One region of the Bariatricus sp. SGI.019 genome, then DNA from elsewhere that is predicted to be linked to it. Evidence: predicted binding sites of a transcription regulator. Region 1 holds the regulator's gene; the other holds the start of a gene.
The links. The regulator Rex, encoded in region 1, represses fermentation and respiration genes when NADH is low (regulators of the CRP and FNR family bind a similar motif). The targets are predictions, from matches to a motif close to ATTGTTAANTANTTAACAAT.

Region 2: the regulator Rex is predicted to act here: its motif matches at 1,372-1,391, upstream of ACQRD1_RS03690 (NAD(P)H-dependent amine dehydrogenase family protein).

What each region holds. Positions count from the first base shown of each region.
Region 1 covers NZ_JBNPOQ010000017.1:39,378-42,985, reverse strand. The annotation lists gene alr (alanine racemase) at 1-227, opposite strand, end outside; gene ACQRD1_RS11420 (NAD(P)H-hydrate dehydratase) at 193-1,728, opposite strand; gene ACQRD1_RS11415 (redox-sensing transcriptional repressor Rex) at 1,819-2,463, opposite strand; gene ACQRD1_RS11410 (ABC-F family ATP-binding cassette domain-containing protein) at 2,594-3,608, shown strand, end outside.
Region 2 covers NZ_JBNPOQ010000004.1:92,700-96,307, forward strand. The annotation lists gene ACQRD1_RS03680 (HD domain-containing protein) at 1-472, shown strand, start outside; gene ACQRD1_RS03685 (MerR family transcriptional regulator) at 491-1,324, shown strand; gene ACQRD1_RS03690 (NAD(P)H-dependent amine dehydrogenase family protein) at 1,428-2,516, shown strand; gene ACQRD1_RS03695 (DegV family protein) at 2,491-3,480, opposite strand.

The sequences.
Region 1 (3,608 bases):
CTGTGGCGAAGGATAACTGCTTCCTCAAGCGTTGCGACTGCATAACCCCAGATGTATTCTTTCGTACTAAGAAGCCTTGCTATCTGAACAGCTCCATGCCCATATCCATCCGTTTTAATAACTGCCAGCATCTTAACACCATCTTGTATATTTGCCTTCATCATCTCAATATTATATTCTATTGCATCAAGATCAATCCTTACACAGACTCTCGTATAATTCTTCACTTTTTACCTCCTCCTGCTCTTTAAATGCATTGGATAGATACTCCGTCAAATCTCTTGCCAAAACACTATAACTTCCTTTATCGATACGGGCATAATCACCTGCTCTTCCATGTAGGTATGCTCCCAAAACAGCGGCTTTCCTACAACTGAGTCCTTGCGCCAAAAGCGCAGCTATTATTCCCGCCAGTACATCTCCAGAACCAGCTTTTGCCATTGCCGAATTACCCGACATATTTACATAGTTTCCTTCAGAAACTGATGCAACAATAGTTCTGGCATCTTTCAGTACACAAGTCCATTGACTTTTTTGAACAAATGAATCCAGTATATCCATCCTATGTTGTTTTAATTCCTCTACACTTATATGTAACAGCCGTGACATCTCTTTCATATGTGGTGTTATCACAAAATCTGTATGATGAATCTTTTGAAGATAAGCGTTATGCTCCGCAATCAGGTTCAAACCATCTGCATCAATCAGACAAGGTACTTTCACATGCTCAAGAGTTGCCTTCAATATTCTCCTGGAACGCTCACTGATTCCTATTCCAGATCCAATACAAACTGCATCTGCCCATGTTAAAAGATTTAACAACTCAGTCTTATCAAAAATGTCATAAGTTGTAATAATTGCTTCCGGAAGGAGCTGCTGTAAAATAATCCTATTTTCTTCCGGTGTATAGATCTGTACCAGTCCTGCTCCAGACATATATGCCGCTTTTGCATTCAGATAAGCCGCTCCAGACATACCTTTACTTCCTGCAATTACAAGTAACTTCCCATATGTCCCTTTATTCGAATTTTCTTTTCTGGCTGGCAGAAATTTACAATATTCCTTCTTCTCATAAGTATATGCCGTTTTTTCGGTAGCAATTATTTTTTCCGTATGGATTCCGATATCAGCTACAATCACTTTACCAGAATATTCCTTTCCGGGATAGATTGCAAGTCCCAGCTTTTCCATTTGAAAAGTCACCGTAATATCTGCACGGAAAGCAATTCCAAGGACACTTCCATGATTCGCAGATATTCCAGATGGCATATCTACAGCAAATTTTACAGCCTTTGCTTCATTCATCTTCTGAATAATCTGAAAATATTTTCCTATAATCTCACGGCTAAGTCCAACACCGAACATCGCATCTATTATGATACTATATTCGTCTTCTTTGTACTCTTTGAATATCTCAACACCTGTTTCCCTTAATTTACTCATCTGCTGTTTTGTTTCATCCGTACGATGAGATTCATTTCCTACAAAACAAACTGTCACAGGATACCCTTTTTCCTTTAAAAGTCTCGCTATCGCAAATCCATCACCACCATTATTCCCTGAACCACATACGATACACGCTTTGGACAGATCAAGCTTTTCCGCCTCCATAGTCTCTACACATCTCTTTGCAGCACGCTCCATTAACTCCATAGACGAAATTCCCAGTTCCTGTATTGTATATTGATCCGCCTTTTTCATTTGATTTCCATTAAGCAGATATCGCATAATCTCACCTTCCAAGTTCATTTTACAATATAAAAGGACGTGTAAAAACCAGCCCGTCTGCGCATGCCAGTCATTACACGTCTTTGCTTTTTATTTCTTATGTTCTTCGTTATATCGGCTAATATTGTATGATAACTGCATTAAGCTTTCAGACAAGTGTACATTTTCAACAATTATATGATCCGGCAGATTCAAATCTGTATGGGCAAAATTCCAAATTGCACGAACACCATTGTCTACCAGCATATTAGCCACTTCAATTGCCTTGTCCTTTGGAATAGTTAAAACTGCAATCTCAACATCATTCTGTTGGACAAATGACTTTAACTCATCCATCATACGAATCGGCACGCCTCTGATTGAAACACCTACCAATCTTGGGTTGACATCAAAAATTCCTTTTAATACAAATCCTCTCTTCTCAAAAGCTGCATAATTAGCAAGAGCCTGCCCCAAATTACCAGCTCCTATAATAATCATATTATGAGCCTCTTCCAAGCCAAGAATCTTACCAATCTCTGTATACAAATATTTAACGTTATAACCATAACCCTGCTGACCGAACCCACCAAAATTGTTAAGATCCTGACGAATCTGAGATGCAGTCACTTTCATACGCTTACTCAAATCGTTAGACGAGATACGCTCCACTCCATTTTCAAGTAGCTCTCCTAAGTATCGATAGTATCGTGGCAATCTACGGATGACCGCCTGGGAAATCTCTCTCTCTTCCAATAGTCTCACCTTCCATTTCATTCTAAGAAATATTATATAGAATTGTGTGAACAAAGTCAAACTTTTAGTTGTATTTTGTCCTATTTTCGCTATAATGAAAACGAGTGAAAAAGGAGGATATGAAAATAATATGATATTAGCATGTCACGGAATCAGTAAATCTTTCGGCGAAAAAGTGATTATCGCTGACGGTTCTTTTCATATAGAAGATCACGAAAAAGCAGCTCTTGTTGGTCCCAATGGAGCGGGAAAATCAACGCTTTTTAAAATGATTGTAGGTGAGCTTCCTTCTGACCGCGGAGAAGTAATTTTAACCAAAGGCAAAACCTTGGGATATCTTGCACAGCATCAGGCTATGCAAAGTGGAAGCACTATCTATGAAGAAGTGAAACTTGCCAAATCTGATATCATCGAAATGGAAACACAGATCCGTTCCATCGAATTAGAATTAAAACATTTAGAAGGTGATGCATTGACATCACGCCTTGAAACATATAATCGTCTGACAGCTTCTTTTGAACGCCAGAATGGTTATGCATATGAAAGTGAGATTAACGGGGTATTAAAAGGTCTTGGTTTTACAGAAAATGATTTTTCTAAACCCGTAGATACCCTTTCTGGGGGTCAGAAAACCCGCGTCTCTCTTGGTAAATTATTGCTCACCAAGCCAGATATCTTGCTTTTGGACGAGCCTACTAACCACTTGGATCTAAACTCTATAGCTTGGTTAGAAACTTATCTTCTGAATTATCCAGGAGCCGTTCTGATCGTATCTCATGACCGTTACTTTTTGAACAAAGTAGTGACTAAGGTCTTAGAAATCGAATCTGGAAAATTGATGACCTATAATGGAAATTACAGTGATTATGCTGCCAAAAAGCAGCAGCTTCGTGATGCTCAGATAAAAGAATATTTAAATCAGCAGCAAGAAATAAAGCATCAGGAAGCCGTAATTGAAAAGCTTCGTTCTTTTAATCGTGAGAAATCTATTAAGCGTGCAGAAAGCCGTGAAAAGATGTTGGAAAAGATCCGTCCTGTAGAGAAACCCTTGGAAGCAAATAATGAGATTCACTTAACATTAGAGCCTTCTTGTGTCAGCGGTAACGATGTTCTGTCTGTTGAACATCTAAGTAAATCATTTCCAA
Region 2 (3,608 bases), on a different contig from region 1:
CAGAAGAAAATTGCAGGTTCTTCAATTGGCAGAGAAGTTGGAGGGTGAGAGCCGACTTGGTATGGAACGAAGATACTATCAGCATGGAGTAACAACGATTTTTCAGCATAGTATCAATGTTGCCTGTGTAAGCTGTAAGATTGCAGAAAAATATCATCTCGATGTAGATTACTATGCCCTGATCAGAGGTGCATTGCTGCATGATTATTTCTTATATGACTGGCATGTAAAGGACAGAAGTCATCGGTTTCATGGATTTACACATCCCAGGAGAGCCCTGGAAAATGCAGACAAGGAATTTCAGCTTACGGAAACAGAAAGAAATATGATCTACTGTCATATGTTTCCTCTGACTCCAATACCACCTAGTACTAAAGAAGCTTGGATCGTGTGTGCCGCTGATAAGATCTGTGCGCTTAGTGAGACGATGATGCCTCTGTTATGTAGATTAAAGGTATATAAAACATTATAGTAAGGATAAGGTTTTACAATGGATTTACAGAGATTAACAATCGGACAGATGGCACAATTGAATCATATATCTGAGCAGACCCTGCGCTTGTATGACAGGGAGGGGCTGCTCAAAGCACAGGAGGTGGATCCGGAAAGCGGATATCGTTATTATCACATCCTGCAGTCGGCAAGAATCGACCTGATCCAGAATATGAAACGGTACGGACTGACATTAAAGCAGATCAAGGATATGCTGGAAAATGATGATGCGGATGTGATCCGGCAGAAACTGGAGATGCAGTCGAAGGACATTGAAGAGCGTCTTCAGCAGCTGACCAGGGTAAAGAGCTCCCTGAACCGGGTACTGGATAACTATAAGCGATACGAAGCGCTGCCGAAGAACGGACAGATATTCCTGGAGTATCAGTCAGAAAGGCAGATCTACAGGTGTGAATGTGAACAGGATTTTTTTGAGCAGGATGAGGCAGGATATGAGTATATGCTGCGCCAGTTAAAACAGCATCTTGTAAGCCACGATATTCCGCTGTCATTATTCTGCAATATCGGAACGATTATCCGTAAAGAGGATCTGAAGTTTGGGAGGCTTACCTCTAAGGAAGTGTTTCTGTTTGTGGATGAACGTATAGATATAAAAGATTGCGAAAGGGTTCCGGCTGCGACTTATGTATGTATGTGTTCCAGTGATTTTTCCCAGGAAGCGGAAAACGCAAGGACATTGCTCGCATATATAGAAGATATGGGATATCAGATCGTCGGAGATTATCTTTGCGAGGCAATCATAGATTTCCCGGTTCTGGAAGAAAAAAAGCGACACATATTCAGTAAGATTCAGATTCCGGTTATTTTATAGCTGAATTTTTAATGAAAAAGTATTGACTTTATACCAACAATAACCACTATGATAATAATATAACAAAGGAACGAAAAATGAGATTATCATAGGAGGTATCAGTATGAATCGTAAAGTTAAGTATGTACAGTATGGATGTGGAAGAATGAGCCGCTGGCTTATGCGCTATGCGATGGAAAAGGGATGTGAACTGCTGGCAGCATTCGATATGAATCCGGCAGTGTTTGGCAAGGATGTCAGTGAGATCATTGGAAATGGATATCCAGCTGTTGGAGTAAGCGTTTCTCCGGCAGCAGATGCTGATCGAATCATTGGAGAGTTAAAGCCGGATGTATGCATCATTGCCACCCGCAGCACGGTGGCAGAGCTGGAAGATATCTTTACCATCTGTGCAAAGCACGGGGTAAATGCAATTACAACCTGTGAAGAAGCATTATATCCGTGGAATTCTTCACCTGCATTGACGAAGAAGCTGGATGCACTTGCAAAAGAAGGTGGATGTACACTTACAGGTGTTGGCTACTGTGACCTTTTCTGGGGCACCATGGTCACGAATCTGATGGGTTCTTCTTTCCAGGTAAAGAAGATTGTAGGCAGCAGCTGGTATGATGTAGAAGATTATGGAATAGCACTGGCAGAGGGCCATGGAGCAGGACTTCCTCTGGATGAGTTTGAAGAGAAGATTGCAACTTGTAATAAGTGGTCATCTGAGGAGATTAAGGAAAAGGTTGAAAGTGGAGAATACGTTCCGTCGTATATGTGGAACCAGAATGGATGGCTTGCAAGCAAGCTTGGACTTACCATTACTTCTCAGACGCAGAAATGTGTTCCATGCACATGGCCGACAGACCTGGAATCTAAGACACTGGGCGCTACGATCAAAGCCGGTGATGCGACAGGAATGCGTGCGATTGTAACGACAGAGACAGCAGAGGGAATTACTCTGGAGACGGAATGTGTCGGCAAGGTATATGCACCGGAAGAATATGATAAGAATGAATGGACGTTGTATGGAGAACCGAATACAACAAGTATCGTCAATCGTCCGGCGACCGTTGAACTTACCTGTGCAACACTGGTCAACCGCATTGCACAGCTGATCGATGCACCGGCAGGTTATGTTACAACAGATCAGTTCCCATATAACGAATATATGCTGAGACCAATCAATGAGTATGTAAAGACAAAGTAAATACAGAATGAAATAAAGGGTCGTTGCACCATAGATGATATTCATCCATAGTGCAATGGCCTTTTTTTATGTAGATATCATGATGATTTACACTTCCTTTTTGGTTATCAGGAAATGCTTGAAAATCCGGCAATTCCAAAAGCTGCAGGACCGCCATGGGTTGTAATAACGCCCTGTGCCTGAATCCAGTGTATTTCTTTAAATCCGCATGCTTTGGCCGTCTCTTCGGCAGCGGCACGTATCTCATCCTGCAGGCCGATCGTATATACATCCACAGAACGTCGCGCTCCAGACGGTAGCTGTCGGAATAGTCTTCAATAAGTTGTCGGACTACTTTTTTCATCTTTCCCCGGTACTTTTTCGTGGCTACGAGTTTGCCATCCAGGATTTCAATACATGGATGAATGTTTAAGATGCGGCTTCCAAGACAGACAGCGTTGCTGACACGGCCGCCGGCACGCAGGAATTCCAGATTATCTGGAAGGAAACACATTTTTGCCCGTGAAAGAAGTTCTCTGGCAGCATCTGCAGCCTCTTCAATAGTCATCTCGGGATGTTCCTTGAGAAGCTTAGCGACAGCAGTCACGACAGCAGCTTGTCCGATGGATACTTGCTTGGTATCGATTGCAGTGACGTAATCACGGTCTTGCGCAGCAATGAGTGCACTTTGATAGGAACAAGTGGTCACTGCAGAATATGCAAGATATAGAATCTGAGAGTCTGGATATTGCTCGTGAATCTCATCAAAAGTTGTAATAAAATCTTCCGGTGAACATCCGCTGGTTCTGGGAAGCTTACGAGTATCATGGTAGTAATCGCAGATTTTCTCAACAGGAAATGATCCGTCATCGAGGGTCTCTGTGTCAAAAGAGACGTGCATCGGAACAATTTTGATATTATATTGAGAGGCAAGTTCTGGTGTCAGATCAGAACCGGTCTCTGCAACAAGAATGATTGGATTCATTGGGAATCTCCTCTCGGGTGTATAATATTAATGCTTTAAAATAATACAATCAATAACATGATACATAGTTTTTACAACTAGGTCAAGAGTCTGCGAATATTATGACAAATAAATTGGAATGGTTCAGT